One region of the Bradyrhizobium sp. CCGB12 genome, then DNA from elsewhere that is predicted to be linked to it. Evidence: predicted binding sites of a transcription regulator. Region 1 holds the regulator's gene; each other region holds the start of a gene.

Region 1 (10,124 bases):
CAGGTGCGCTCGCGCTCGCCGTGATCGTCATCCCGGTGGTGCTGCGCACGACCGAGGACATGCTGCTGCTGGTGCCGAATGCGCTGCGCGAGGCGGCCTCCGCGCTCGGTCTGCCGCGCTCGCTGGTGATCAAGCGCATCGCCTATCGCGCTGCGCGCTCCGGCCTCATCACTGGCGTGATGCTGGCGACCGCCCGCGTCGCCGGCGAGACCGCGCCGCTGCTGTTCACCGCGCTCTCGAACCAGTTCTTCAGCCTCGGCCTGAACAAGACGATGGCGAACCTGCCGGTGACCATCAACAATTTCGTGCAGAGCCCTTACGCCTACTGGAAGCAGCTCGCCTGGAGCGGTGCCCTGCTGATCACTTTGACCGTACTTGCCTTGAATATTGGCGCGCGCATCCTTAGCGCCGAGAGGACCGCAAAATGAGCGATATGTCTATTTCCGTCAGTACGCCCGTTCAGCCCGGCTCGCATCCGCTGCCGGAGGCGCCGGCCAAGGTGACGGTGCGCAACCTCAACTTCTATTACGGCGAGCACCACGCGCTGAAGAACATCAACCTGACGCTTGGCACCAACCGCGTCACGGCGTTCATCGGCCCGTCGGGCTGCGGCAAGTCGACCCTGCTGCGCATTTTCAACCGGATGTACGACCTCTATCCGGGGCAGCGCGCCGTGGGACAGTTGATGTTGGATCAGACCAACATCCTCGACCCCAGGCTGGACCTCAACCTGCTGCGCGCCCGCGTCGGCATGGTGTTCCAGAAGCCGACGCCGTTCCCGATGACGATCTACGAGAACATCGCGTTCGGCATCCGCCTCTACGAGAAGATCTCGAAGTCCGAGATGGACGACCGCGTCGAGAAGGCGCTGCGCGGCGGCGCGCTGTGGAACGAGGTCAAGGACAAGCTCAACGCCTCCGGCCTGTCGCTCTCCGGCGGCCAGCAGCAGCGCCTCTGCATCGCCCGCACGGTTGCGGTGCGTCCTGAGGTGATCCTGTTCGACGAGCCCTGCTCGGCGCTCGACCCGATCTCGACCGCCAAGGTCGAGGAGCTGATCCAGGAGCTGTCCGAGAACTACACGATCGCGATCGTCACCCATAACATGCAGCAGGCGGCGCGCGTCTCCGACAAGACCGCCTTCATGTATCTCGGCGAGCTGATCGAGTTCGACGACACCAGCAAGATCTTCACGTCGCCGAGCGATCGGCGCACGCAGGACTACATCACCGGCCGGTTCGGCTGAGGAGACGGGACATGGGTACTGAACATACCGCTAAGGCCTTCGACACCGACCTCCAGGAGCTCACTCGCCTGGTCGCCGAGATGGGCGGCATTGCCGAGCGCATGATCGTCGACTCCGTCGACGCGCTGATCCGCCGCGACGTTGCGCTCGGTCAGCGCGTCGTCACCATCGACGCCGAGCTCGACGCGCTCCAGAAGCGCATCGAGGAGCGCGCCGTGCTCACCATCGCCCGCCGCCAGCCGATGGCGGTGGATCTGCGCGAAATCGTCGGCGCCATGCGCGTCGCCACCGATCTCGAGCGTATCGGCGACCTCGCCAAGAACATGGGCAAGCGCGTCGCAGCGCTGGAGACGGACTTCCATCCGCTGAAACTGTTCCGCGGCCTGGAGCACATGACCGACCTCGTGGAGCAGCAGGTCAAGTCGGTGCTGGATGCCTATGCCGCGCACGACCTACCGGCGGCGATGGCAGTCTGGAAGGGCGACGAGGAAGTCGACGCCATCTGCACCTCGCTGTTCCGCGAGCTCCTCACCTACATGATGGAGGATCCGCGCAATATCTCGTTCTGCATCCACCTGATGTTCTGCGCCAAGAACATCGAACGGATCGGCGACCACGCCACCAACATCGCCGAGACCGTGTTCTACATGATCGAGGGGCAGGCGATCACCGACAAGCGGCCGAAGGGCGACATGACGACCTTCGCCACGACGGTCCCGAATACCTGATTACGTAAGGAGCGACGACCACATGGGCGCACGCATTATGGTGGTTGAAGACGAGGAAGCTCTCACCGAGCTTCTTCGTTACAACCTCGAAGGCGACGGCTATGACGTGGAGACGGTGATGCGCGGCGACGATGCCGACACCCGCCTCAAGGAACACATCCCCGATCTGATCGTGCTCGACTGGATGCTGCCGGGACTGTCCGGCATCGAGCTGTGCCGGCGGCTGCGCACCCGTCCCGAGACCAAGCAGCTTCCGATCATCATGCTCACCGCGCGCGGCGAGGAGAGCGAGCGGGTGCGGGGTCTTGCGACCGGTGCCGACGACTACATCGTCAAGCCGTTCTCGGTGCCGGAGCTGTTGGCGCGCGTGAAGGGTCTGTTGCGGCGCGCAAGCCCGGAGCGGCTTGCCACCGTGCTCGCCTATGGCGACATCGAGCTCGACCGCGACAAGCGCCGCGTGGCGCGCTCGGGCCGGCCGATTGATCTCGGCCCGACCGAATATCGCCTGCTGGAGTTCTTCCTGGAGCATCCCGGCCGCGTGTTCTCACGCGAGCAGCTGCTCGACAGCGTCTGGGGTCGCGACATCTACATCGACGAGCGTACCGTCGACGTCCATATCGGCCGCCTGCGCAAGCTGCTCAATCTCGGCCGCGAGCAGGACCCGATCCGCACGGTCCGTGGCGCAGGGTACGCGCTGGATGATCGCTTTGCGAAGGCGGAGCAGACGTAAGCTCTTTTGGCGATCTGTCGTCGTCACGCACTCAGGTGTCGTCCCGGACAAGCGTAAGCGCAGATCCGGGACCCATAGCCACAGGGAGTAGTTTGGCGAAGACTCGGAGTGACCACTTCGCGCGACAATTGCGCCCTGTGGCTATGGGTCCCGGATCTACGCGCGCTTGAGGCGCGCTTGTCCGGGACGACACCGAATGTGCGGAGCCGTCATCGCGTGACGGCTGCCGTCTTGATCTCAGAAAATTCTCACCGCGTGCTCGGCTTGGCCGGTGCACGCCGGCGATCCGCGGCCGGCTGATAGGCGACGCGCGAGTGCTGGGCGCAGTAGGGCAGGCCGGACAGCGCCTTGCCGCCGCAGAAGAAGAAATCCGGGCTCGAGGGATCGCCGACCGGCCAGTGGCAGGTCGCCTCGTTCAGCTCCAGCAGCGACAGCCGCTGGCTCATCGGCACCACGTTGTCGTAGGTGACCGGCTCGGCCTCCACCTCGACCTCGAAGGCCTGCGCGAGCGCGGTGTTGCCGCGCGAGATCGGGCGGGTCACTCGCATCATGTGCTGCGCCGGACGCGCCTTGCGCGGCCGGGGCGCGGCCGAGGAAGGACTTTTGGCGCGGCCGGACAGGCCGAGCCTGTGCACTTTGCCGATCACGGCATTGCGGGTCACATTGCCGAGCTCGGCCGCGATCTGGCTGGCCGAAAGTCCGGCCTCCCAGAGCTTTTTCAGCTGCTCGACGCGATCGTCGGACCAGGTCAAAACCGTCATTGCACCCTTTCCCTCGCTGCCGGCCAGCCATCCTGGGGCCTCACAACGAATGCCTAAGCCTTGAAAAACCCGTGCCGCCAGAATCCCTTAAGGCTCGCCGGGCGCGTGACTGACGCCCGAACGTTTACGCCGGTACATAAGGACTCTTGGGATCAGAACCGCTGCACGAGATGTCGTATCTGACAGGCCAAACGCTACAATATGGCGTGACTCCCGCGCAAGAGTCCGCCGACTCGCTTCCACATGTTCCGTGGTGAAAACCCCGCAAAATCGGCACCGCAAGACTACGGATTCAGCGTTTCGCGAGGCTTTTCGGGCGGCATTGACACCCGTCTTGCCAGGCATAAGATAGTGACGCGTGCCGCCCTTAAAAGGCGGCACGTTTCGTTTTCCGGACCGGTCAATGGTGCGCTGCGTAAGGCACGCCAGGCAGGTCTCAACATCCAAGTGCAACATCCAAGTGATGGTCATGACCAACAGCGCCGCGCCGCATCTGCTTCCCGTTTTCGCCAGGACCGACCTTGGTTTCGAGCGCGGCGAAGGCTGCTGGCTGATCGCGACCAATGGCGATCGCTACCTCGACTTCACGTCGGGCGTTGCGGTGAATGCGCTCGGCCATGCCCATCCCGCGCTGGTCAAGGCACTGCAGGAGCAGGCAACGAAGCTCTGGCACATGTCCAACCTGTTCCAGAGCCCCGATGGCGAGAAGCTCGCGGCCCGTCTCTGCAATGAGAGCTTTGCCGACTTCGTGTTCTTCTGCAATTCCGGCGCCGAAGCGCTGGAGGGTGTGATCAAGCTGGTCCGCCATCATCACTTCTCCAAGGGGCATCCGGAACGTTATCGGATCATCACCTTCGAAGGCGCCTTCCACGGCCGCACGCTGGCGACGTTGGCTGCGACGGGATCGGCAAAATATCTCGAGGGCTTCGGTCCGCCGATGGACGGCTTCGACCAGGTCCCGCATGGCGACATCGAAGCCGTGAAGAAGGCGATCGGTCCGCAGACCGCCGGCATCCTGATCGAGCCGATCCAGGGCGAGGGCGGCGTGCGTTCGTCAACGCCCGCTTTCCTCAAGGCGCTGCGTCAGCTCTGCGACGAGAAGGGCTTGCTGCTCGCGTTCGACGAGGTGCAGACCGGCATGGGCCGCACCGGCGATCTCTTCGCCCACAGGCGCACCGGCGTCACACCCGACGCGATGTCGCTGGCAAAGGCGCTCGGCGGCGGCTTCCCGATCGGCGCGGTGCTGGCGACCGCGGAGGCGGCTTCCGGCATGGGGCCCGGCTCGCACGGCTCGACCTTCGGCGGCAATCCGCTCGCGATCTCCGCTGCGAACGCCGTGCTCGACGTCATGCTCAAGCCCGGCTTCTTCGACCACGTGCAGAAGATGTCGCTGCTGCTCAAGCAGAAGCTCGCCTCCGTGATCGATCGCCATCCCGATGTCGTCAGCGAAGTTCGCGGCGAGGGTCTCCTGATCGGCATCAAGGCTGTCGTGCCTTCGGGGGATCTCGTTGCCGCCTTGCGCAACGAAAAACTGCTCACCGTCGGCGCCGGCGACAATGTCGTGCGCTTCCTGCCGCCTCTGATCGTCACCGAAGCGGAGATCGAGGACAGTGTCGAGCGGCTCGAGCGTGCCTGCTCCGCGCTGTCGGCCGGCCAGAGCAAGCGGACGGCCAGCTGATGAGCAAGTCGCCAAAGCACTTCCTCGATATCAACGAGCTCCCGCTGTCGGAGCTCAAGCGCATGCTCGCCGCATCCTCCGCCATGAAGGCGAAGCAGAAGGCGCAGCAGCCGGTCAGGCCGCTCGAAGGCAAGACGCTGGCGATGATCTTCGAGCGCCCCTCGACGCGGACACGGGTGTCGTTCGACGTCGCCATGCGCCAGCTCGGTGGCGAGCCCATCATGCTCACCGGTGCCGAGATGCAGCTTGGTCGCGGCGAGACCATCGCCGACACCGCACGCGTGCTGTCGCGCTATGTCGACGCCATCATGATCCGCATCCTCAATCACGAGGCGCTGCTGGAGCTTGCGGCCCATGCGACCGTGCCCGTCATCAACGGCCTGACGCGCCGTTCGCACCCTTGCCAGGTGATGGCCGACCTCATGACCTACGAGGAACATCGCGGCCCGATCGAAGGCAAGACGGTGGCCTGGACCGGCGACGACAACAACGTGCTGGCGTCGTGGGCCCACGCCGCCGAGCGCTTCAAGTTCCAGCTCAACGTCGCAACGCCCCCGGAGCTCGCACCGAAGAAGGTGATGCGCGACTGGATCAAGGCGACGAATGCGCCGATCGTGCTCGGTACGGATCCCGAGGCCGCCGTGAAGGGCGCCGATTGCGTCGTCACCGACACCTGGGTGTCGATGGGCGACAAGGAAGGTGAACATCGCCACAACGTGCTCAAGCCCTACCAGGTCAATTCCAAGCTGATGTCGCTGGCCAAGCCCGACGCGCTGTTCATGCATTGCCTGCCGGCCCATCGCGGCGAAGAGGTCACCGATGAGGTGATCGACGGCCCGCAATCGGTCGTGTTCGACGAGGCCGAAAATCGCCTGCACGCGCAAAAGGGCATTCTGGCCTGGTGCTTTGACGCGGTGAAGTAGGGCGGCGTAGTCGCATAAAATCGGATCGTCGTCCTGGCGAAGGCCAGGACCCATTACCACCGGCTTTGGTTTGGCGACGATTGGTCATTGCCAGCTCGCGCCACAACTTCTCCCTGGGGCAATGGGTCCTGGCTTTCGCCAGGACGACACTGAGTTTGTTGTATCGTATGTGATCAAATCAGCATCCGGAACACGCCGGCTCACGCCCCCTTCCATTCCCGCTCTCCGACACCAGATAACGCCCATGGTTTCCCAATCCCCTGACATGAAAACCGGGCCTGAAGGCCCGGTTCGCGCACCATCAGCGGTTCCGATCGATGACGCCGTGCTGCCCTACGAGGTCGACGCGCTCGACGTGCGCGGCCGCCTGGTGCGGCTCGGTCCGGCACTCGATGAGATCCTCACCAAGCACGATTATCCCGCCCCCGTCGGCAAGCTGCTCGGCGAGGCCATCGTGCTGTCGACGCTGCTCGGCTCGGCGCTGAAATTCGAGGGCCGCTTCATCCTTCAGGCCCAGACCGACGGTCCGGTGTCGTTCCTGGTCGTCGACTACATGGCGCCGGATCGCCTGCGTGCCTACGCCCGTTACGATGCCGCGCGTCTCGGCGATGCCAAGGATTCGGGCATGCATTCCGGCGCGCTGCTCGGCCGCGGCCATCTCGCCATGACCATCGACCAGGGCCCCGACATGAGCCGTTACCAAGGCCTGGTCGCGCTCGACGGCGGCGGTCTGGAAGAGGCCGCCCACGAATATTTCCTGCGCTCCGAGCAGATCCCGACCCGCGTGCGCCTTGCGGTCGGCGAGGAATGGCGCTCGAGCGACGGCGGCAAGCATCGCTGGCGCGCCGGCGGCATGCTGATGCAGTTTCTGCCGAAAGCGCCCGAGCGCGCGCGGCAGGCCGATCTGCATCCTGGCGATGCGCCCGAAGGCACCGAGGTGCACAGCATCACCGAGGACGACGCCTGGGTCGAGGCGCGTTCGCTGATCGAGACCGTCGAGGACGTCGAGCTGATCGATCCCGAGCTCTCCGGCGAGCGGCTGCTTTTCCGCCTGTTTCACGAGCGCGGCGTGCGCGTGTTCACTCCGCTGTCGCTGAGGGCGCAATGCTCCTGCTCGCGCGATGCGGTCGCCTCCATGCTCAAGAGCTTCTCGTCCGACGATCGCGCCGCGATGGTCAAGGACGACAAGGTCGTCGTGACCTGTGAGTTCTGCAGCTCGGTCTATCAGTTTACGCCGGATGAGGCGGGCGTGGAGAACGCGTAAGCCTATCGTCCGTCATTGCGAGCGCAGCGAAGCAATCCAGGGTCTTTCCGCAGAGGGATTCTGCATTGCTTCGCTGCGCTCGCAATGACGATGTGGAAGCAGCATGCCATATACGCAGACATCGTAGGGTGGGCAAAGCGCAGCGTGCCCACCATCCTCGCACCGCGATTGAAATGGTGGGCACGGCGCGTTGCGCCTTTGCCCACCCTATGGCGGCCCGCCTGCCCTAATTCAACACCCGCTTGTTATCGGGGCTGTCGAGCGAGAACGTCGGCACGTCGATCTCGAAACGTTCGCCGCTTTCGTTGACCATCTGGTAGCGGCCGGTCATGAAGCCGGAAGCGGTCGTGAGCGGCACGCCCGAGGTGTATTCGAAACGCTCGCCGGGGGCCAGGATCGGCTGCTCGCCGACGACGCCCTCGCCCTTCACCTCCTGTTGGCGGCCGGTGGCGTCGGTGATGATCCAGTGCCGCGTCTTCAACTGCACGGTCTCGTCGCCCGAATTGGTGATGACGATGGTGTAGGACCAGAAATAGCGGGAGCGATCGGCCGACGACTGCTCCGGAACAAAGTTCGGCTCGACGGTCACTTCGATCTGGCGGGTCACGGCGCGATACATGGCGGCCATCATAACGAAAAGCGGGCCGGGAACCAAACGCCGCGCTGGGCGGCTTTCGTGACATCGTCCCGCCCGAATTGGATCGGAAGTACGCCCAATGTGATCCGGTGCGCTTTGCGAGACAACGGCCGGACCTGTACACTCCTTGATGCGTCGCGAGTGAGATGAGGGTTTCTGGCCCCGATGACCATTGCCGACCAAGTGACGGGATCGACGATCGCGGGGAACGCGGGCGTAAGGCCGCGAGCGGCTGCGCCGGCCATCACACTGCCGGCCATCGGCGAGCGTGAGCTCCGGCTCGATCTGTTCCGCGGGTTGGCGCTGTGGCTGATCTTCATCGACCACCTGCCAACCAGCCTGCTGACCTGGTTCACCATCCGCAATTACGGCTTCAGCGATGCCACCGAGATCTTCATCTTCATCTCCGGCTACACCGCCGCCTTCGTCTACGGCCGTGCGATGCTGGAAAGCGGCGTCGTCATCGCCACCGCGCGCATCCTGCGGCGCGTCTGGCAGATCTACGTCGCCCACGTCTTCCTGTTCACGATCTTCCTCGCCGAGATCTCCTATGTGGCGACCAGCTTCGAGAACCCGCTCTACACCGAAGAGATGGGCATCATGGATTTCCTCAAGCAGCCCGACGTCACCATCGTGCAGGCGCTGCTGCTGCGCTTCCGTCCCGTCAACATGGACGTGCTGCCGCTCTACATCGTGCTGATGCTGGCGCTGCCGCTGATCCTGTGGTCGATGAAATGGCGTCCCGACGTGACGCTCGGCCTCTCGGTGGTGCTCTACGCGGTGACCTGGGAGTACGACCTCTACTTCTCCGCCTACCCGAACGGCTTCTGGGCGTTCAATCCCCTGGCCTGGCAATTGCTCTTCGTCTTCGGTGCGTGGTGTGCGCTCGGCGGCGCGCGGCGCATGTCGCGCATCCTGGCGTCACCTGTGACGATGTGGATATCGATCGCCTATCTCGCGGCTGCGTTCTATGTGACGCTGACCTGGTATGTGCCGCAACTCGGCCACCTGATGCCGAAGCGCATCGAGCAATGGATGTATCCGATCGACAAGACCGATCTCGACGTGCTGCGTTTCACGCACTTCCTGGCGCTGGCCGCGCTCACCGTGCGTTTCCTGCCGCGGGACTGGCCGGGCCTGAAATCGCGCTGGCTGCGGCCGCTGATCCTATGCGGCCAGCACTCCCTCGAGATCTTCTGTCTCGGCGTCTTCCTGGCCTTCGCCGGCCATTTCATCCTGGCTGAAGTCTCCGGCGGCGCAGCCATGCATGCGTTGATTAGCCTCTCTGGAATCCTGATCATGTGGGGGGTGGCCTGGGTAATTTCGTGGTACAAGCGCGTAGCTGACAAGAGCGGTGCGAAAACCAAAAACGCCGTCGGCAACGCCGATCTGGCGGGAGGGGGCTGATGAAGGCGAAGGTTCTCCTGAGCCTGATCCTGCTATGCGGTGGCCTCGCCGCGCCCACGGCGCGCGCGGGCGATGCTGCGCCTGCTGCCCCGGCCGGGCCCCCCGCGTGCGAATTGCCGTCCTATCTGCTCACCAGCGAAAGCCAGCTTCCCAAGGTCGCGGACGCCGTCAAGGCCGGCAAGCCGCTCGATATTCTGGTCATCGGCAGCCGCTCGACCACGATTCCATCCTCGGAGAGCAGCTCATATCCGGCGCGCATGGAGGCGATCCTCAAGGACAAGCTGCCACCCTCGGAGGCGGTGCACGTCTCCGTAGAAATACAGAGCAAGAAAACGGCAGAGGAGACCGCAGCCACCTTCGTTAAGCTGATGGAAGCAAAAACGCCTACTTTGGTCATCTGGCAGACCGGGACCGTGGATGCTATCCGAGCCATCGATCCCGACGATTTTCGCGGCGCAGTGACCGAAGGGGTTATTGCGTTGCAAAAGGCAGGGGCCGACGTCGTCTTGATGAATTTGCAGTACAGCCCGCGTACCGAAACCATGATCTCGGTGCCGCCATACCTCGACAATCTGCGGGTGGTGGCGCAGGAGCATGACATCCCGCTGTTCGACCGTTTCGCGATCATGCGGCAATGGAATGATCAGGGCCAGTTCGACCTGTTCAATCCGTCCCGCGGCACTGAGCTGGCGAAACAGGTCCATGATTGCCTTGGCCGGGCGTTGGCACAGTTCGTGATCGACGCAGCCCATC
Region 2 (10,124 bases), 1.3 Mb from region 1:
CAGCGGCATCGACGAGAAGATGACCGCGATTGCCGCCGCCGTCGAGGAGCAGCGCGCGGCCACCACCGAGATCTCGCGCAACTTCCAGCAGGCCGCGCAGGGCACCCGCGAGGTCACCGACACCATCGGCAGCGTCGCCAGGCTCAACCAGGAGACCGGCAACGCCGGTACGGTGCTGTCGGACTCCGTCAAGAAGATGTCGACCGACGCCGATCGTCTCCGCGTCGCGGTCGAGGGCTTCTTGGGAGCGGTGAAGACCGCTTAGTCTCCAAGGGTCATCGCATATGGCAGCTGAGAAGTTGCCGGACGAGCTTGGCCTGCATGGTTCGAGACGCCCGCTTTGGCGGGCTCCTCACCATGAGGGTCCTCTATTTTGCCACGAAACGAGACCTCATCCTGAGGGCCCGCCGCAGGCAGGCGTCTCGAAGGATGGCCGCAGGCGAGCTTCGCGCCACGTCTTTGCTTCATATGCGATAGCCCCGCGTCGTCTCCCTCAGTTCTTCATCCCACGTCGCGCGGGCATTGCCGCCGGTCCGTGCGGCGGGTACATCTGTGGCGCCTCGCTCCGCGAGCGCCGAGACAGACGTAAGATGCATCAGGGATGGAGAGTTCGATGCCGGTCACACCACAATACAACGCCCAGCGCCCCTATCGCGGCGTGTTCCCGGTTGCGCCCACCATCTTCGACGAGCGCGGCGAGCTCGACCTCGAGGGTCAGCGCCGCTGCATCGATTTCATGATCGATGCCGGCTCGAACGGTCTCTGCATTCTCGCCAATTTCTCCGAGCAGTTCGTGCTCACCGACGCCGAGCGCGAGACCGTGATGCATGCGGTGCTGGACCATGTGGCCGGCCGGGTTCCCGTGATCGTCACCACCACGCATTTCAGCTCGGCCGTGTGCGCCGCGCGAAGCCAGCAGGCCGAGGCGGCAGGTGCCGCCATGGTGATGGTGATGCCGCCCTATCACGGCGCGACCTTCCGCGTGCCCGAAAAGGGCATCGTCGAGTTCTTCAAGGTGCTGTCGGGCGAAATCAACATCCCGATCATGATCCAGGATGCGCCGGTTGCCGGCACGCCGCTCTCGGTCGAGCTGCTCGCGCGACTGGCGCGCGACTTCTCCAACATCCGCTATTTCAAGATCGAGGTGCCCTTCGCCGCCGCCAAGCTGCGCAGCCTGATCGAGGCGGGCGGCAAAGACATCGAGGGACCCTGGGACGGCGAGGAGGCGATCACGCTGTTGGCCGATCTCGATGCCGGCGCCACCGGCGCGATGACCGGCGGCGGCTATCCCGACGGCATCCGCCAGATCATCGATCCCTATTTCGCCGGCAAGCGCGAGGAAGCGAAGGCCGCCTATGAGCGCTGGCTGCCGCTGATCAACTACGAGAACCGTCAGTGCGGCTTGAGCGCCTGCAAGGTGATGATGCAGGCCGGCGGCGTGATCAAATCGGACGCTGTTCGCCATCCGCTTCAGCCGTTGCATCCGGCAACGCGGGCAGGGTTGCTCGAGCTCGCACAGGAGCGCGACGCGCTCGCGCTGCGCTGGGGGAAGTAGCGGAGCCACTTGCTGGGTTGCCTGAATTATCTCAGCTGTCGTCCTGGACAAGCGAACGTCGTGAGCGCCGATCCAGGACCCATTCCCCCAGCTGGTGGTTTGACGAAGATTCGCCGTTAGCAGTTCGCGCCAACTACTCCCTGGGGTAATGGGTCCTGGCTTTCGCCAGGACGACATCGGAGAAGAGGCGGCGCGCTGGCCTCATCGCAAAAGCCCATTTTCGGCTGAAGGCGTCGAATTGGCGCGTTTCCGCCAGTTTCCCCCGAGCCGGCGATCAAGTATCGTATCCCGGCCAACCAGACCCTGCGGAGCAGTCTCAAGACACCGCCTAACACCTCTTCATTATGCCGTTATCCCGAGCCAGGTTGGCGCGAACCGACAGAACAGGGAGGCAGTGCCATGACGATGAGGCCGGATCCCACCTTTCACGCATCGCCCAGGCTTGCGATGGAAGCACCTGCGGAGAACTTCGCCTACACGTTGCTGCTCAGTCCGGATTTCTCAAAGCCGGATGCTCTTGCGGTCATCGACGTCAAGCCCGGATCGCCGACCTATAGCCAGATCGTCCACACCGTGACGATGCCCAACAAGGGTGACGAGTTTCATCACTTCGGCTGGAATGCCTGCTCCTCCGCTCTGTCGCCGCTCGCCGGCCACGCCTTCATCGAGCGGCGCTATCTCATCATCCCCGGGCTGCGCTCGTCGCGCATCTACATCATCGATACCAAGCCCGATCCGACCAAAGCCAAGATCCACAAGATCATCGAACCCGAGGAAGTCTTCAAGAAGACCGGCTACTCGCGGCCGCACACGATCCATTGCGGGCCGGACGGCATTTATGTGAGCACGTTGGGCGGCGGCGGCAAGGACGGCACCAACGGACCTCCGGGCGTTTTCATCATGGATTGCGAGACGTTCGAGGTCCTCGGACGCTGGGAGATCGATCGTGGCCCGCAGACGCGGCACTATGATTTCTGGTGGAACTTGCCGCGCGACTACATGGTGACGAGCGAATGGGCGCTGCCGCCGCAGTTCGAGAACGGGATCGTTCCGGAAGATCTGCTGTCGAACAAATATGGCCATTCTCTCCACTTCTGGGATCTCCGCGCCCGGCGCAATGTGCAAACCATCGACCTCGGCGCCAATCATCAAATGGCGCTGGAGGTACGACCGGCGCACGATCCGGTTCGCGAATACGGCTTCGTCGGCGTCGTGGTCGACACCACGAACCTCGAAGCATCGATCTGGACCTGGTGGCGCGAAGGCGGAAAATTCCATGCCGAGAAGACGGCGACGATCCCGCCCGAGCCCGCGCCAAAGGAGAAGCTCCCGCCGCTGCTGCAGGGGTTTGGCGCGGTGCCGCCCCTGGTGACCGACATCGACCTGTCGATGGATGACCGGTTTCTCTATGTCTCGTGCTGGGGTACGGGTGAAATGCGCCAGTACGACGTCAGCGATCCCAGAAAGCCGAAGCTTGCGGGTTCGGTCCACATCGGCGGCATCGCGCGCCGCACCCCGCATCCAAATGGCAAGGCCTTTGCGGCAGGGCCGCAGATGGTCGAGATCAGCCGCGACGGCAGACGCGTGTACTGGACCAATTCGCTCTATTCCACCTGGGACGATCAGTTCTATCCCGACGGGGTTCCGGGCGTGGAGGTCATGGCCAATGCCGGTCGCGACGGCGGTCTCGAGCTCGACAAGGATTATTTCGTGAGCTTCCCCGACGGATATCGTGCGCACCAGATCAGGCTCGAGGGCGGCGATTGTTCGACGGACTCTTTTTGCTATCCGTCAGCCTAGATTGGGGGCACGCGAGCCCGGCGATGGGGTGGCTCTGGCTCGCTCTTGTTGCGAGCGGTCTCTACCACGGGATCAATCCGGGGATGGGATGGCCGCTCGCCGTTTCGGCCGGGCTCATGGACAAGAGCCCACGCGCGCTCTTCCGCGCGTTGTGGGCGCTGTCGGCGGGGCATCTCCTGGCAACGCTTCTCGTGCTGCTGCCCTTCGCATTTCTGTTCGTGCTGGCCGAGTGGCAGCGTCCAATCCAGATCAGTGCAAGCCTTCTCGTCATCGGCTTCGGCGTCTATCGGTTGATCGCGCGGCGCCACCCCCGCGCGCTGGCGCGAATTCCGCCGACGCAATTGGCGCTCTGGTCGTTTGCCGTCGCCATTGCCCACGGCGCTGCCTTGATGCTCGTGCCGATCTATCTCGGGCTCTGCCGGGCCTTCGAGCTCGATCCCGGCCATGAGGCGGCGGGCGCGCTGATGAAGGCAAATCTCGGGATGGCGGCGCTGGTGTCCCTGGTGCACGTTGTCGCCATGGTCGGCGCCGGCGGATGTCTGGCGTGGCTGGTCTACCGCTATCTGGGATTGAAGTTCGTCTCGCGAAGCTGGTTCAATCTGGATGCAGTCTGGGCGACCAGCCTCGTTCTGGTTGGCGCGGTGGCGCTCGCCTTCAATCTTGCGAGCTGACGCGGGGCTGAGAATGTCTCCCCAACGTCATTGCGAGCGAAGCGAAGCAATCCAGACTTTCCCTCTGGAAACAGTCTGGATTGCTTCGTCGCTTCGCTCCTCGCAATGACGGTGGAAGTGGACTAACTTGCTAACGCCCACTCACCGATGATGCGGAAGCGAGCCTTCGCGTCGTCCTGCTTGAATAGCGTGAGGCGGTCGATCGCCAGCGTGTCGAGACGAAGCGGCGCAAACCGGGTCCGCAGCATCTGAAGGATCGGTCCGCGGCGCTCTGAATCCAGCCGGCCGGTGAGGGTCATGTGGAAGCGGAATTCTTCCATCACATAGGGATAGCCCCAGCGGTCGAGATAATCCCGCTGCCGCTCGCTCAGCTTCTCAGGTCTGCGCCGTGCACGGTCTTCCGCCGTCAGTGCAGCACGAAAAGAATCGAAATCGCGGACGCAATCGGCGGCGAGCTCTTCGAGCGCATCGACCGGCTCGGCCGGAATGACGGCAATGAAACCGCTGATGGAATCGACGACCGGACGGATCATCGGGATCGATCGAGCCTTGCAGGCGAAAGCCACGCAGGCCGCCGCGAGCTCGGCTTCCGTCCTGCCGGGCGCGAGCGCCATCGGCGCCTTCAGCGTGCCGTGAAAGCCGTATTTGCGGGGATCCGCGCTGATATCGCGCCAGTCCGGCGCCACATCCACTGTCTCGCGCGGAAACGGCAGCTCGTCACCGGTATAGGCATCGTAGCCGAGCAGCTCGGCGCCGAATCGGGAGAGGGCGCTGTCGCTGCCTGCGGCAAAATAGATCGCGTAGCGGGGAAAACCTGTCATCGCCTAAGCATAACCAATTTAGGCCGCGACGACAGCCTCGCGCGGTGTCGTCATTGCTGCGAGCAGCCGCGTCGCATCGGTGAGGTGCACGAGCTTGCCGCCTGATATCACCGCGATGAGCCGCGGCCGCAGCTTCACGCTGTCATCGACCAGAAGGATGTCGGCACGGCGTCCTTCCGCGAGCACGCCGCGATCGGTAAGGCCGGTTGCGTGCGCAGGCCCGGCGGAGACCAGGTTCCAGGCTTCCGTCAGCGGCAGCACGCCGTCGGCGGCAAGCCGAAATGCGGCGAGCAGCTGTGCGGGATAGTAATAATCGGACGCCAGCACCGAGCAGAGACCCTTGGCGATCATGTCCGACGCCCTGGTCCAGCCGGTGTGGCTGCCGCCGCGAACGACGTTCGGCGCGCCGTAGACGATGGCATCGCCATGGCTTGCCGCCGCCCGCGCCGTCTCCTCGTTGATCGGAAACTCGGCGATCGTGGCGCCGAGCTCGCGAAACTCCTGACGCATCACCGGCGTCGCATCGTCGTGCGAGAGCATCCTCACCTCAGCGCCGCGGGCCATCGCGGCGAGCCGCGACACTGAGGCCGGCACGTCGGCGGCGCGCGCGACGATGCGTTCGACCAGCCGATCAAAATCCTCGCTCGAAAGGCCGGTGCGCTCGACCATGCGGTTGCGCTTGCGGGGCTTGGCCATGTCGGCCACGGTGCCGTCCATGTGGTCGTTGAAGGCGAACAGGTCGACGCGGCCCTCGGCGAGCCACTGGCTGATTTCAGGCTCGGCATCGAGATTGTAGGTCTCGTGGCGCAGATGAACGCGGGTATCGGCGGCGAATTGCGGGCGCTGCCGCTCGATCGCCTCCATCAGGCCGCGCGCATTGTCGGCGCTGCGCAGGCCCGGCTCCCATGAACAGGTCGTGGCGTGAAAGACGGTGGTGATGCCGTTGCTGATCGCCTGACGATCACTGTCGGCAAGCGCGACGTCGATCGGAAAATCGACGCCGGCGCGCGGCATCATCTGCCGCTCGAAGGCATCGCCATGCAGGTCGACGATGCCGGGCAGCACCAGAAGGCCTCGTGCATCGATCGCCAGCCGGGCACGGCCGCGCGAGGCATCGACATGCGCAATGTCCGTTCCGGACACGCCTAGCGAAGTTTCGACGAGCTCGGCGCCGATCAGGGCCCGGCCGCCTTCAAGGAATATGTCTGTCACGCGACCGCGCTTCGTTTGCTGGTTGTGGAGCTTGCCCGTGCTTCGTATGCCGAGAGGAAATCTTCAATCCCGAGCTTGCGGAAATTGGGCAGCGCTTCACGCAATTTGTCGTGATCCCAGTCCCACCAGGCGAGCCTGGCGAGCCGTCCGGCGATCTCCTCGGAGAATCGCCGCCTCACGATGCGCGCCGGATTGCCGGCGACGATGGTGTAGGCCGGCACGTCCTTGGTGACGATGGCGCCGGCCGCGATCACCGCGCCGGTGCCGATGCTGCGTCCCGGCAGCACAATGGCCCCATGGCCGATCCAGACGTCATGGCCGATATGGATGTGATGCTGGCGCCGCCAGTCGAAGAACTCAACGTCGTCGCTCTCGCCTTCGAAATAGGCGCTGGAGCGGTAGGTGAAATGCGCCTGGGTCGCGCGATGCATCGGATGATTGCCGGGATTGATGCGCGTCATCGCGGCGATCGAGCAGAACTTTCCGACGGTCGTGTAGGTGATCTGGGCGTCGTTCACGACATAAGAATAGTCGCCCATCGTCACTTCATGCAGGATCGTGCGTGCCCCGACCTCGGTGTAGGCACCGAGCCTGGTGTCGTGCAGCTTGGCGGAAGGGTCGATCGTCGGTTGCACCGAAAGAGCTTTGGCGGCCATGTTGCATCCGAAGCACGGGGGGCGGGCGTTCCTCTTCAAGTGGCTTGATGACGATGTCATGACGTGGCGATGACAGGGGATGACGTGTGTTGGATCGCCGCACCGCAATGCGGATGTCACACAAGTGTTAAGCGCCGGCGTTAGCGGTGGGCTCCAGCTACTCTGGAGTCCTGCATGCTGGTGGTGGAAGGTCTGACGTGTCGCTTCGGCGCGAAAGCCGCGGTGGACGACGCCTCGTTTCAAATTTCACCCGGCGGCTTCGTCGGCGTGATCGGACGATCCGGCGCCGGCAAGTCGACGCTGCTGCGGACCATCAACCGCCTGGTGACGCCGACTGAGGGGCGCATCCAGTTCGACGGTATCGACGTCACCGCGCTGCGCGGCAAGGAACTGCGGCAGTGGCGGGCGCGCTCTGCGATGATCTTTCAGCAGTTCAACCTGGTCGGCCGGCTCGATGTCCTCACCAACGTCCTGATGGGCCGTCTGGCAACGATGCCCGCCTGGCGCTCGCTGTCGCAAATCTGGCCGGAGCAGGACAAGGCGCTGGCGATGTCGGCCCTCGAGCAGTTCGACATTGCCGCGCTCGCCGCGCAGCGTGCCGACCAGCTCTCCGGCGGCCAGCAGCAGCGCGTCGCGATCGCCCGCGCCCTGGTGCAGCAGCCCGACATCATCCTCGCCGACGAGCCGATCGCTTCGCTCGACCCGCGCAACACCAAGATCGTCATGGACGCGCTGCTGCGCATCAACAAGCATTTCGGCATCACGGTGCTCTGCAACCTGCATTCGCTCGATCTCGCCCGCACCTATTGCGACCGCCTGATCGGCATGGCCGCCGGCCGCGTGGTGTTCGACGGCGTGCCGTCCGAGCTGACCGACCACGTTGCGCGCGAGCTCTATGATCTCGAAGCCGCCGACGTCATGGGCGGTGTGCCAGTCCCGGCGCCCGAGGGCGTTCCGGCGCTCGGAACCGCCGCGGCGGCCTGAGCCGCACGTTTAACTGCCAGTTTTGCGTCAACCGACCCCAACCGACGAAGAGGGTATTATGATCACTCGCAGACTCGTTCTTGCCGGCGCCGCCGCGCTCGCGTTCACCGCTTCCGCTTCTGCCGAAGACTGGAAAGCCAAATATCCCGAGCTGACCTTCGCGGTCGTCCCGGCCGAGAACGCCTCGGGCGTCACCGAGCGCTGGGCGCCGTTCATGAGCTATCTCTCCAAGGAATTGGGCGTGAAGGTCACGCTGCGCATTGCCAACGACTACGCCGCCGTGATCGAAGGCCAGCGCGCCGGCAACATCCATATCGCCAGCTACGGCTCGGCTTCGTTCGCCCGCGCCCGCCTGACCGGCGTCAAGACCGACGCTTTCGCCAACGACATCAACGCCGACGGCTCGACCGGCTACTATTCGGTGTTCTTCGTCAAGGCGAGCAGTGCCTACAAGAAGGTCGACGACCTCAAGGGCAAGAACCTCGGCCTCGTCGATCCGAACTCGACGTCGGGCAACAACGTGCCGCGCTTCGAGCTCGACAAGATGGGCATCCCGGATGCCGACACCTATTTCAGCAAGGTCGTCTTCACCGGCAGCCACGAGAACGCGATGCTGGCGCTGGCGCAGGGCACGGTCGACGTCGCGGCCAACCAGTGGACCACCGACGACGATTCGACGCTGGCGCAGATGCTGACCAAGGGCATGCTGAAGAATGCCGACGGCTCGGCGATGAAGAAAGACGACTTCCGCATCATCCACAAGTCGGCACCGATCATCAACGGTCCCTACGCCTACAACTCCGACCTGCCTGATGACGCCAAGGCGGCCATCGAGAAGGCCTTCTTCGACGCGCCGGCGAAGGACAAGGCGGCGTTCGATCGCCTCCAGGACGGCCAGAAGAAGGGTTTTCATCACGCCACCACCAAGGACTGGGATGGCACGATCGAGCTGATCAAGTTCGTCGACGCGCTGCGTAAGAAGAAGGCGTCCTGATCCCAGGGCGACGCAACTGGAGCCGGGTCGATGGGCCCGGCTCCTTCTCTTTGATCGGCCACGTTCCCTGACAAGATGACAGTCGCGGTTTCGATCCTTCCCGAGCAACAGCTTGCCGTGCTCGACGCCGCCTATCGCCAGGCGGTCGCGCGCCGCCGGTGGCGTCTCCTGTTGGGAGCCGTGGTCTTCGCCGCGGCGCTGCTTCTGGCCGCGGTCGGCGCCGAAGTGAATCTGCGCACGCTGTTCACCTACTTCGGCAATTTCATCAGCTATTTCGATCGCATCTTCACGCTCGACAGCGGCCAGCGCGTCTGGACCGATCTCGGCGAGTGGTTTTGGGGCTGGCGCAAATGGCTGAAGATGCTCGGCGAGACGCTGCTGATCTCTTATGTCGGCACGTTGATCGGCGCGACCTTCGCCTTCGCCCTCAACTTCCTCGCGGCCGAAAACACCTCGCCCGCGCCCTGGCTGCGCTTCGTGGTGCGGCGCCTGCTCGAATTTGCCCGCACCGTTCCCGGCATCGTGTTCGCGCTGGTCTTCGTCATCGCCTTTGGGTTAGGGCCGATGGCCGGCGTGCTCGCGATCGCGATCCATTCCACCGGTGCGCTCGGAAAACTGTTCTCGGAGATTGTCGAGAACGCCGACATGAAGCCGGTCGAAGGCATCCGCTCGACCGGTGCGAGCTGGCTCTCCTGCATGCGCTTTGCGATCGTGCCGCAGGTGACCGCGGGCTATGCCAGCTACGCGCTGCTGCGCTTCGAGATCAACGTGCGCGAGGCCTCCGTGATGGGCTTTGTCGGTGCCGGCGGCATCGGCCAGGAGCTGGTCGTCGCCATCCGCAAGTTCTATTATTCGGACGTCAGCGCCATCCTGATCACCATCATCGTCACGGTCTTCATCATCGACATCACCACCGGCTGGCTGCGCGGCCGCCTGTTCGGCAAGGAGGCGCGGTCGTGACGCCGCAGGAGGTCGACACCGCCGCGCTTCGCGCGCGCTACCCTGATGTGTTCGACCGGCCGGCTTCGGCGCGGCTCGCCATGCCGGCGATGATCGTCGCGGCGCTCGCGATCCTGGCCTATGGCCTGGTCGATCTCGACTTCTCGCCGTCGCGGTTCTTCGCCGGCCTCAGCCAGCTCGGCTGGATCAGCCTGATGATGATCCCGCCAGATCCCGGCTCCTCGCTGCCGGTCTATCTGAAGGCGCTGGGCGAGACGCTGTCGATCGCGCTGCTCGGCACCACGCTCGCCGCCGTGTTCGCGCTCCCGATCAGTCTGCTGGCCGCGCGCAACATCGTGCCGTCGAGCATCCTGCGCTTCCCGGTGCGCCGATTCCTGGATTCGATCCGCGGCGTCGACACGCTGATCTGGGCGCTGGTGTGGATCAACGTGGTCGGGCTCGGCCCGTTCGCCGGCGTGCTCGCCATCGCGG
Region 3 (10,124 bases), 3.3 Mb from region 1:
GCGCGTTTGTGAACAGGAAGCGGTAGGGCAGCGACCCCCGCGACGGAACGCCACTTATTATTCGCATATTCAGTGACGACCCCGCGCTGTCGTCCCGGCGAAGGCCGGGACGACGTGGAGGAGACTTTCGGATCACCTCAACAAATCTCATCCGAACCACGACAATTTCTCATCCCTGCCGCGGTTGCATTTTTTGCGCCGCATCATATGATGATCGTAATCTTACACGTCATCGCCAGGGAGCCCCGTCATGGCCGAAGCCGCCGATCCCGTCGTCATCGTCTCCGCTGCCCGCACCCCGCTCGGCCGCTTCATGGGCGAGCTCTCGCCGGTCCCCGCGCACAAGCTTGGCTCACACGTGATCGGCGCGGCGCTGGAGCGCGCAAAACTCGCGCCCGAGAAGGTCGATGAGGTCTTTATGGGCTGCGTGCTGCCGGCTGGCCAGGGCCAGGCTCCGGCGCGGCAGGCCGCACGCGTGGCCGGCCTGCCCGATGCCACTGGCGCCACCACCGTGAACAAGGTTTGCGGCTCCGGCATGAAGGCGACCATGCTCGCACACGACATCATCCGTGCCGGCTCGGCCGAGTTCGTCGTTTCCGGCGGGATGGAGAGCATGAGCAACGCACCCTATCTGCTCGCGAAGGCACGCGGCGGCTATCGCGTCGGCCACGACCGCATCATCGACCACATGATGATGGACGGGCTTGAGGACGCCTACGAGACCGGCCGCTCGATGGGCGATTTCGGCGAGGCGACCGCGGAAGCCTACCAGTTTACCCGCAAGGACCAGGACGCCTACGCCATGGAGACACTGAGCCGCGCGCGCAAGGCGGTCGAGGGCGGCGCATTCAAGGCCGAGATCGCGCCGATCACGCTGAGCGAGAAAGCAGGCCCCCGCGTCATCGCCAATGACGAACATCCGCTGAAGGTCGATCCCGCGAAGATTCCCGGGTTGAAGCCGGCATTCCGCGCCAACGGCACCATCACGCCCGCCGCCTCCTCCGCGAACGCCGACGGCGCCGCGGCGCTGGTGCTGGCAAAGCGCTCGCTCGCCGATCGCAGCAGCCTGCCTGTTCTCGCGGAGATCAAGGGCCACGCCACCCACAGCCAGGAGCCGCAATGGTTCACCACGGCGCCGATTCCGGCGATCCGCAAGCTGCTCGACAAGGTCGGCTGGAGCGCGGGCGATGTCGACCTGTTCGAGATCAACGAGGCCTTCGCAGTGGTGGCGATGGCGGCGCAGCGCGACCTCGGCATTCCCCGCGACAAGCTCAACATCAATGGCGGTGCCTGCGCGCTCGGCCATCCCATCGGCGCGACCGGCGCGCGGCTGATCGTGACGCTGCTGCATGCGCTCAAGGCTCAGAACCTCAAGCGCGGCGTCGCGGCGCTCTGCATCGGCGGCGGAGAAGCCACCGCGATCGCGGTGGAACGGCTGGCGCGCTGACGCCTGAAAGTCCGAAAACGAGGGAACTCTGTCATTTGCGACAGACGCGTCCCGTGCCATCCTGCAAACTGACGCAGGTCTCTTGCGACCTGCCCATCAATACCGAGGCCCAATGATCTCGAACTGGCTCGCGGCAGCACTTTCCCGCCGCAATATCCACTACGGCTGGGTGATGGTCGGCGTGACCTTCCTCGCCGCGCTGATCAGCGCCGGCACGGTCGGCGCGCCCGGCGTGTTCATCGTTCCCCTGCAGAAGGAGTTCGGCTGGAGCACGGCGGAGATCTCGTCGGCGCTGTCGATCCGCTTCATTCTGTTCGGGCTGATGGCGCCGTTCGCCGCGGCACTCTTGAACCGCTACGGCCTGCGCAACGTCACGCTCGTCGCGCAACTGATCGTGGTCTCGGCGCTCGTGCTCTCGCTCGGCATGACCGAGATCTGGCAGCTCATCGCGTTGTGGGGAGTGGTGATCGGGATCGGCACGGGCATGACCGCCTTGGTGCTGGGTGCGACGATTGCCACGCGCTGGTTCGCAACAAGGCGCGGCCTCGTCGTCGGCATCATGACCGCGAGCGTTGCGACCGGCCAGCTGGTGTTCCTGCCGCTGCTGGCAAGCCTCACCGAACGTTACGGCTGGCGGCTTGCACTCGGCTTCGTCTGCATCATGCTCGGCATCTCGGCACTGGCGGTGCTGCTCGCGATGCGTGACCGTCCGAGCGATGTCGGCCTGCGCCCGTTCGGCGACGACGGCACCGCGCCCCTGCCCGCGCCGCCCGTCAGCCACGGCTCGATCACCGGCGTGGCGCTCGGCACGCTGCGCGACGCTTCGAAATCGACCGCCTTCTGGATCCTGTTTGCAACCTTCTTCGTCTGCGGCGCCTCGACCAACGGCCTCGTCCAGGTACACCTGATCCCGATGTGCCTCGATTTCGGCATCCCGCAGGTGCAGGCGGCCAGCCTGCTGGCGGCGATGGGCATCTTCGACTTCTTCGGCACGATCATGTCGGGCTGGCTGTCGGACCGTTACGACAATCGATGGCTGCTGTTTTGGTACTACGGCCTGCGCGGTCTCTCGCTGATCTTCCTCCCCTTCAGCGATTTCTCGTTCTACGGCCTCTCCATCTTCGCGATGTTCTACGGGCTCGACTGGATCGCCACGGTGCCGCCGACGGTACGCCTCACCGCGCAAAAGTTCGGACCCGAGCGCGCCAATCTGGTGTTCGGCTGGATCTTTGCCGGCCATCAGCTCGGTGCCGGCACGGCCGCCTTCGGCGCCGGCTTTTCGCGGACGGTCTATCAGAGTTATTTGCCCGCCTTCTTCATCGCGGGCGCGCTCTGCGTATTCGCCGCGCTGATCGTGCTGGCGCTATCGCGGCAGCCGAAGACCGAGCCGAAGCCTGCGATGGCCTAATACCGGATCGTGGTGGTGACGCCGAACACCGCGGCGTCACCGATCCGCGAGACACCGGTCGGATCGTTCGGGTTCGGGACACCGCCGGAGGGGCGGAACACGTACTGGAAGTAAGGCGCGATCAGCCAGCCCGGCTTGACGTGCGCCTCGTAGATCATTTCGATCAAGGTCTCGTTGCTGCGCACGGGACTCTGGATGCCGGTAAAGGCCTGCGTATCGATATCGAGGTTGCGCGCGGTGTTCGAGATCCGCAAATAGGCCATCGCCACGCCGAAGCGGTCGAGCGGCCGCCCGGGCGTGAAGCCGACGAAGCCGATGCCGCCATCGAGATAGAGGTCGATTAGATTGCGGTCCGGCGGACTATAGGCGATGCGGCCAAAGGCCGTGATGCCGGGGAGCGAGGCCGAGGTGCTGTTGTCCCGCACCTCCGGCGGGCGATAGAGCACCTGCTCGATCACCGCGAAGATGCCGTAATTGCCGCGAAGCTTTGCAGCAATGCCGCTGCCGCTGGGGTCCGCGATGGACAGGCCCTCCGCCGTAAAGCGCTGGCTGTCGAACGAGCCATAGTGCTTCCACGCGCCCGGCGTGAAATTGCCGGCGAGTGGACGGCCGCCGACATCGATGTCGTAGCTGAACCGGACCTGCCCGATCACCCAGGGCGGATCGTTGACGCGGAATGCCAGACCATGATGGTCGCGCAACTGCGGATCGACATCGCCCGGCCCTGACGGATCGCCGTTGAACACCGCGCCATAGGCCGTGATCTGATCCGATAGCGCCGCCCTGATGCGAATGCCGGGCACCGCGATCGGCGGTGCCGGGCCGCCGGCCGGAAGGTTGGACGCCTTGATCGCTGGCCAGCCAAAGGTCCCGTTGACGAAGAGGTCGTCGGTCTGGCTGTCGAAGAACTCGACGTCGGCGGCCTGCTGGCCAGCCCTGATGTTGAGCCGGTCGCCAAACAAGCTCTGCTCGAAATAGGCGTTGTAGAGCCGCTGATCGGGCAGCGCCTCGATCTCGCTGATGGTGGCGAGGTTCTGGACATAGTTGCGCGACAGCCCGCGGCCGTAGATCACGAAGGCATTGGCGTAGAAGCGGCCGCCGGTCCAGCCGACCAGCTTGTCGAGATCGGCGTCGACCGACAGATCTAAGCGGCCGAAATGGATGGCGCCGCGCGCGACCCCACCGGTCGCGTTGCCGATGTTGTCGGCGATATAGGTGGCGCCGAAGTTCAGGCCCTTGTTGGCGAGCCCGTCATGCCATTCGTTGAACCATTTTGGAAACAGCCATTCCGCCGCGCTCTCGTCCTTGGCGCCGGCGAACGCGTTCGTGCTTGCCACCGTGCTCGCCAGCGCCGCGGCCGCCAGGGATGTATGGGTACTCCAACTCACGATCGGCGCACGCTATTTGAAAATGCCCGTGCGCCGCATGAACAGATAGGCCGCGCCAATTGACGAAGCCATCAGCACCGCCGCCCACAAGAATCCGCTCTCGACGTCGGTGAGCGGCAGACCCTTGGTGTTCATTCCGAAGATGCCGGTAACCAGCGTCGGCGGCAACAGCATGGAGGTCACGATCGAGAGTGTGTGGAGGTGGCGGTTGCTCTCCTCCTCGTTCTTGAAGCGTAGCTCCTCCTCGAGCAGACGGCTGCGTTCGCGCAATTCGACGATGTCGTGATCGAGCCCGTCCAGCCGCTGCGCCAGCTTGCCGGCGTGGATGCGCAAGGCCGGTGCGAGATGATCGGTGTTCTTCTGGTCGAGGCGGTGAAACAGCACGCGCAGGCCCGTCAGCTGCCGATGCAACCTGACGCAGGTGCGGCGCAGCCGGCCGAGATTGCGGCGCATCTCCGGCTTGGCCTCGTCGGCGAGAATCCGCTCCTCGATGTCGTCGATCTCCTGGCCGAGCTTGTCGGCCATCCGATCCAGCGTATCGGCGACCTCGTCGACGATCTTCTCCAGGAGATGGGCGACATTGTCGACGCGATAGCCGCCTTCGAGCACGCGGCGCGTCGCATCCGCCGAGCACAGCGCCTGATGGCGGCCGCTGACCAGGAGATGCTCGGTCATGGCGAAGCGCAGGAACGCGGTCTCTTCGGTGGCGCTGTCGATCTCGCGTACGAGGTCGGAAAATACGCCGTAGACGCAATGATCGATGACGTGAAGCTGCTGGAACGTGTCGCTCGACAGCAGTAGCTCGCGCGCGAGCGGCAGCAGCGCTGATGCCGCGATCCACGACCGCACGCGTGCGTCGGTCAAATTGAAATGCAGCCAGAGCCGGCCGTCATGGCTGAACGCGATCGGCTGGTCGATCGGCAGCGCTTCGGCGCTGCCGTCGCCGTGCAGGCGGAATGCCCACACGAGGCCGGGAATGGCGGGTTCGGCATTCGATATCTCGCTGACAAGCTTTGCCGCCTCAGCCATGGCCAACCCCAACCGCCAACAATGCCCTGCATCCGGAAGATGGCTGACGACAGCTTCCGGACTTCGCACGGCTACTCAATTACGGCTCTGTTACAGTTTGATGATGCCGCGCCCGCCCTACTCCGCAGCCAGCCCCGTCGCGGCCAGCGCCTCGGCTTCCCTGACATAGTCGTGCACGACACGGCCGAACGGCAGCGTCAGGTCGGCGATGTAATGGTGCGCGCCGACGCAGCGGCGGACCGGGAAGTCGGCGACGGGGGCATTGACGTGCGGCACCAGATGCAGACGGCCAGGCCCCATCCACGAGCCCTTCGGCACGATGTCGACGAGGTTGATGGCGACGAGCTGGCAGACTTCCAGGCGGCCGTCGACGCCCGGGATCATCTTCAGATTGATCTGCGTCTTCGACAGCGTGGCCCGGGTGAGATCGCCGTTGCCGGCCATGCTCTCGTGCTTGTAGCCCATCGTGCCCATGGCGACGAGCTGGCCGGCATATTCCAGCGTGCCCGTCAGCGTGTCCTTGACGATCTCGAGCTTGGGATGGGCGTACTTCTTCGGAAAGCCCCAGATTTCGCGGCCGGCCGCGATCGGCGGATCATCGTCCAGATACATCTGCGAGACGAAGTTGACCTCCTCGCCATTGAGGCGTGCCGGAATGACGAGACCGGACTCGGTGTAGCTGCCGAAGCCGGAGGAATCCGGCATCTTGATCCATTCGTAATGCACGATCGGCTGGTCGATCGGCTCGAGCGGCTCGGGCAGGCCGGCGCGGATCAGGTCCGGATCGGTCTCGTAGGTGATGACGAGGAATTCGCGGTTGACGAAGCGATAGGGCCCGGCCGGGTAGCTCGGCCCGGCCGCCGGCATGGACGGAAGTCTCAGCACGTCTTCCCTGCGCATCCTGATCTCCTGTGTGATGTCTTATGTGATGCCCGCCCGGCCGCAACAGGCTTGGTGCGAATTGCTAGCGATCCTCATTGACTGCGATGTGATGAATTTCCGTCAGGCGCGTGACCGGCTGCCATTCGCCTTGCGGTTGACGTGCATGCAGCCGATGCATTGGCGCCGAAGTTGTCATCACCCCGTCACTGCTGGACGCAATCGTTTGCCGCAAGCAGGAGACATCGCCATGGACGCCCGCACGTCGCAACCGACATATCAGACCCATCAGCCGCCCTCGCGGGGCTGGCGGCCGGAGCGCTGCGACCGGGTCGCGCTGGTGCTGCAAGGCGGCGGCGCGCTCGGCGCCTACCAGGCCGGCGTTTACCAAGCGCTGCACGAGGCCGGCATCGAGCCCGACTGGGTCACCGGCGTCTCGATCGGCGCGATCAACTCCGCCATCATCGCCGGCAACAAGCCGGAGAAGCGGCTCGAGGCCCTGCAGATTTTCTGGGAGCGCATCACCAACCGCAAGATCTGGCACTACACGCCGGACGGCGACATCTTCCGCCAGTGGCGCAATCTCTACAGCTCCTGGATGACCTCCGCGATGGGCCAGCCGGGCTTCTTCACTCCGCACCAGGTCAATCCCTGGTTCAGCCCGGTCGGCGCCAAGACCGCCACCAGCTATTACGACACGATGCCGCTGAAGGAGAGCCTGCTCGAACTCGTCGACTTCGACCTCATCAACGAGAAGAAGGTCCGCTTCGCCGTTGGCGCGGTCAACGTGCTCTCGGGCAATTTCATCTATTTCGACAATGCCCATGACGAGATCGAGCCGGAGCACATCATGGCTTCCGGCGCCCTGCCACCGGCGCTGCCGATGGTGCGGATCGGCACCGATCATTTCTGGGACGGCGGCATCGTCTCGAACACGCCGCTCCAGCATCTGCTCGACCAGGAGGACGCGCTCAATTCTCTGGTGTTCCAGGTCGACCTGTTCAGCGCACGGGGCGTGCTGCCGCGCTCGATCCAGGACGTGATGGCCCGCCACAAGGACATCATGTATTCCTCGCGCACGCGCCACAACACCGACGTCTATCGCCGCACCCACAATCTCAAGGTCCTGCTCTACAAGGCGCTGGCGAAAGTCCCCGACGAGCAGCTCTCCGACGAGGACCGCCAGCTCAAGGCGAGCCTGCGCCGCATGCCGGAGATCGCGATCCTGCACCTGATCTACCAGCAGAAGGCCTACGAGGGCGACGCCAAGGACCACGAGTTCTCGGGCACCTCGATGCGCGAGCACTGGACAAGCGGCTATGAGGACACCAAGCGTACCCTGAAGCGCCGCGACTGGATCAAGATGCCCGATGAAGGCATGGGGCTCGTGGTGCACGACGTGCACCGGGAGACGGAGAGCGCGTAATGCGTCATCCGGGTGGCAGCTCAAACAAACAGTGCGAAAACAACCCCATGCACAGTAGCCGGCAGCAGTCGGATCAATGACTTAGCTTGGTGCGTCCGCAACGCCGTTTGACACGTCGGGCAAAACAGGGGCATCATGCCATTATTGCGGAATCGCACGAAGCATCCGCTTCAAGCCAATCGTCCCACATAGTCAGACTGCGCCGCCGCCCCTAGAATGCGCGCGGAATGACGTTGCGAGGCCTGCTTGTGCCCATCAGCGAACACGCTCACCTTTATGCCAACCACAGATTTTTGAGCCGACAACCGACGCTGTTTCCGAGCGAAGTCTCAGCGCGGATCGGCGCTTGTGCGCGTGCTTCAGGCCAGCCGCTGCTCGAGCACTAGGGCGAGCGTGTGAGTTTGGCCGTGATGACGTTCTAACCACCAGACGATCAAGCAAAACTCCTGGAGACACCATGTCCAAAGGAAAAGTACTCGTCGTCGGCTCCAACGCTACGCGTATCGAGATCCAGGGTGGAGGCACCGGTCCGACCGGCCAGTACCTCAATGAAACGGTCGTGCCGGCGATGGCGCTAATCGACGCCGGATACGAGGTGGTGCTGGCCACGCCTGACGGTACGAAGCCGTATATCGATCCGCCATCGGACTCCGCTGAGCATTTTGGCGGCGACGAGAATGCCTACCGTCGGGCCCGCACCTATTTCGACAGCGATCCGTCGATGACCGACGTGAGGACGCTGCGCTCGATCATCGACGAGGGGCTGGATCACTACGCCGCGGTTTTCGTCCCCGGCGGACAGGCCCCGGTGGTTGACCTCATGCAGGATGTCGAGCTCGGCAAGATCCTGCGGTACTTCCACGAGCGCAAGAAGCCGACCGCGCTGCTCTGCCACGGACCGATCGCGACACTGGCCGCCTTGCCGCACGCAAAGGAGTACCGCGCCGCCCTGATCGCCAGCGACAAGGCCAGGATCGCCGAGCTGGGCAAGGGCTGGCAGTATGCGGGATACAAGATGACGGTGTTCACGGCCTCGGAGGAGAAGCCAATCGAGGAGAACTTCCTGCACGGCAAGATCTACTTCACCATGCCGGACGCGCTTGGCGCGGCTGGTGGCGAGGTCAGCAGGAGCGCCATCGACTTCGAGCCTTACGTCGTCGAGGACCGCGAGCTCATCACTGGCCAGAACCCGCGGTCGGATCAACCCATCGCCGCAAAGCTGATCGCCGCGCTCAACCGCGCCACGGTGGCCGCCTGACGAAGCTGCAACGATCGTTGGGGGACCATCGTCCTCCAGCGATCCGGTCATTCTCCTTTGACCTGGATCAATTGCCGGACGTCAGGGATCGAGAACCTCCGGACCTGTCGATGCGGGCCCACCGGTCCACAGGGTCAAGCCACATTGTCGTTAGACTCCCCGCCGCAAACGTGGACAATGCCCTCAAGCGCTTGACGCGCGCAGTGCACACCAAGATGCGCCAGAGGAAACATAATGCCGGCAGCCTTCCCGTCGTCCCTCCCCACCATCCCGACCGCTCCTTTGACCACCGAGATGCGCGATGCGTTGCGCGCGATCGTCGGCGAGAAGGGCCTTATCGAGGACGACCACGGCAAGCAGCCGTTCGTGACGGATTGGCGGGGATTGCTGGTTGGCGGTGCGGGAGCCGTCGTTCGTCCCGCCAACACCGAAGAGGTCTCCAAAGTAGTCCGGCTCTGCCACGAGCACGGCGTTGCGATCGTGCCGCAGGGTGGCAATACCGGCCTGATGGGTGGGGCAACGCCCTGGCCAGCGCACACCGGCATCGTGTTGTCGCTCGGCCGCATGAACCGCATTCTGGAGGTTGATCCCGTCGGCTATTCGATGACGGTCGAGGCCGGCTGCGTTCTCCAGACGCTTCAGGAGACTGCGGCCGGTCACGACAGGTTCCTGCCCCTCAGTCTCGGCGCCCAGGGCTCGTGCATGATCGGTGGCAATTTGTCGACGAACGCCGGCGGCGTGCAGGTGCTGCGTTATGGCAATGCCCGCAATCTCGTCCTGGGGCTCGAAGTCGTGCTGGCCAATGGCGATGTCTGGAACGGACTGCGTGCCCTCAAGAAGGACAACACGGGCTACGACCTCAAGCATCTGTTCATGGGCGCCGAAGGCACGCTGGGCATCATCACCAAGGCCGTGCTCAAGCTATGGCCGGCACCGAAGGACGTCTGCACAGCGTGGCTGGCCATCCGCGATCCGCGCGCGGCCCTTGAGATCCTGTCCGAAGCGCACGCGGCGTCCGAGGACAATGTCAGCTCTTGCGAGTTGATGAGCCACGCCGCCATCGACATGGTGCTGCGCCATATCCCCGGCACCCAGGATCCGCTGAAGGCGGATGCGTCCTGGTACCTCCTGCTCGAATGGTCATCCGCGCGGGCCCGCCAGGACGAGGCCGAGGGCATGTCCGAGAAGATGGAGCAGTTCCTTGCCGATCAGCTCGAGGCCGGTCGCGTGCTCGATGCAGCGATCGCGCAGACGGTCGGTCAGTCGCGCAACATGTGGCGCATCCGGGA

Evidence for each region. Region 1 encodes PhoB, which activates phosphate uptake and scavenging genes when phosphate is short. Its sites were predicted from a motif close to TGTCATNNANCTGTCAT; they were not measured.
Region 2: phnC (phosphonate ABC transporter ATP-binding protein) is a predicted target of PhoB. The motif match lies at 6,763-6,779, and genes of this name have one in related genera.
Region 3: NLM27_RS16190 (acetoacetate decarboxylase) is a predicted target of PhoB. The motif match lies at 6,345-6,361, and genes of this name have one in related genera.

The regions. Positions count from the first base shown of each region.
Region 1 covers NZ_JANADO010000001.1:6,648,941-6,659,064, reverse strand. Annotated here, with positions in the region: gene pstA (phosphate ABC transporter permease PstA) at 1-428, shown strand, start outside; gene pstB (phosphate ABC transporter ATP-binding protein PstB) at 425-1,243, shown strand; gene phoU (phosphate signaling complex protein PhoU) at 1,255-1,971, shown strand; gene phoB (phosphate regulon transcriptional regulator PhoB) at 1,994-2,701, shown strand; gene NLM27_RS30505 (GcrA family cell cycle regulator) at 2,950-3,462, opposite strand; gene NLM27_RS30500 (aspartate aminotransferase family protein) at 3,932-5,140, shown strand; gene argF (ornithine carbamoyltransferase) at 5,140-6,063, shown strand; gene NLM27_RS30490 (Hsp33 family molecular chaperone) at 6,308-7,327, shown strand; gene apaG (Co2+/Mg2+ efflux protein ApaG) at 7,554-7,946, opposite strand; gene NLM27_RS30480 (OpgC domain-containing protein) at 8,130-9,371, shown strand; gene NLM27_RS30475 (SGNH/GDSL hydrolase family protein) at 9,371-10,124, shown strand, end outside.
Region 2 covers NZ_JANADO010000001.1:7,935,653-7,945,776, forward strand. Annotated here, with positions in the region: gene NLM27_RS36325 (methyl-accepting chemotaxis protein) at 1-265, shown strand, start outside; gene NLM27_RS36330 (dihydrodipicolinate synthase family protein) at 614-1,555, shown strand; gene NLM27_RS36335 (selenium-binding family protein) at 1,955-3,355, shown strand; gene NLM27_RS36340 (hypothetical protein) at 3,379-4,026, shown strand; gene NLM27_RS36345 (DUF1045 domain-containing protein) at 4,149-4,847, opposite strand; gene NLM27_RS36350 (alpha-D-ribose 1-methylphosphonate 5-triphosphate diphosphatase) at 4,866-6,059, opposite strand; gene NLM27_RS36355 (chloramphenicol acetyltransferase) at 6,056-6,715, opposite strand; gene phnC (phosphonate ABC transporter ATP-binding protein) at 6,890-7,699, shown strand; gene phnD (phosphonate ABC transporter substrate-binding protein) at 7,758-8,693, shown strand; gene phnE (phosphonate ABC transporter, permease protein PhnE) at 8,769-9,653, shown strand; gene phnE (phosphonate ABC transporter, permease protein PhnE) at 9,650-10,124, shown strand, end outside.
Region 3 covers NZ_JANADO010000001.1:3,349,336-3,359,459, forward strand. Annotated here, with positions in the region: gene NLM27_RS16165 (enoyl-CoA hydratase) at 1-26, shown strand, start outside; gene NLM27_RS16170 (acetyl-CoA C-acyltransferase) at 251-1,447, shown strand; gene NLM27_RS16175 (MFS transporter) at 1,560-2,855, shown strand; gene NLM27_RS16180 (carbohydrate porin) at 2,852-4,192, opposite strand; gene NLM27_RS16185 (transporter) at 4,256-5,272, opposite strand; gene NLM27_RS16190 (acetoacetate decarboxylase) at 5,390-6,172, opposite strand; gene NLM27_RS16195 (patatin-like phospholipase family protein) at 6,402-7,577, shown strand; gene NLM27_RS16200 (type 1 glutamine amidotransferase domain-containing protein) at 8,035-8,835, shown strand; gene NLM27_RS16205 (FAD-binding oxidoreductase) at 9,070-10,124, shown strand, end outside.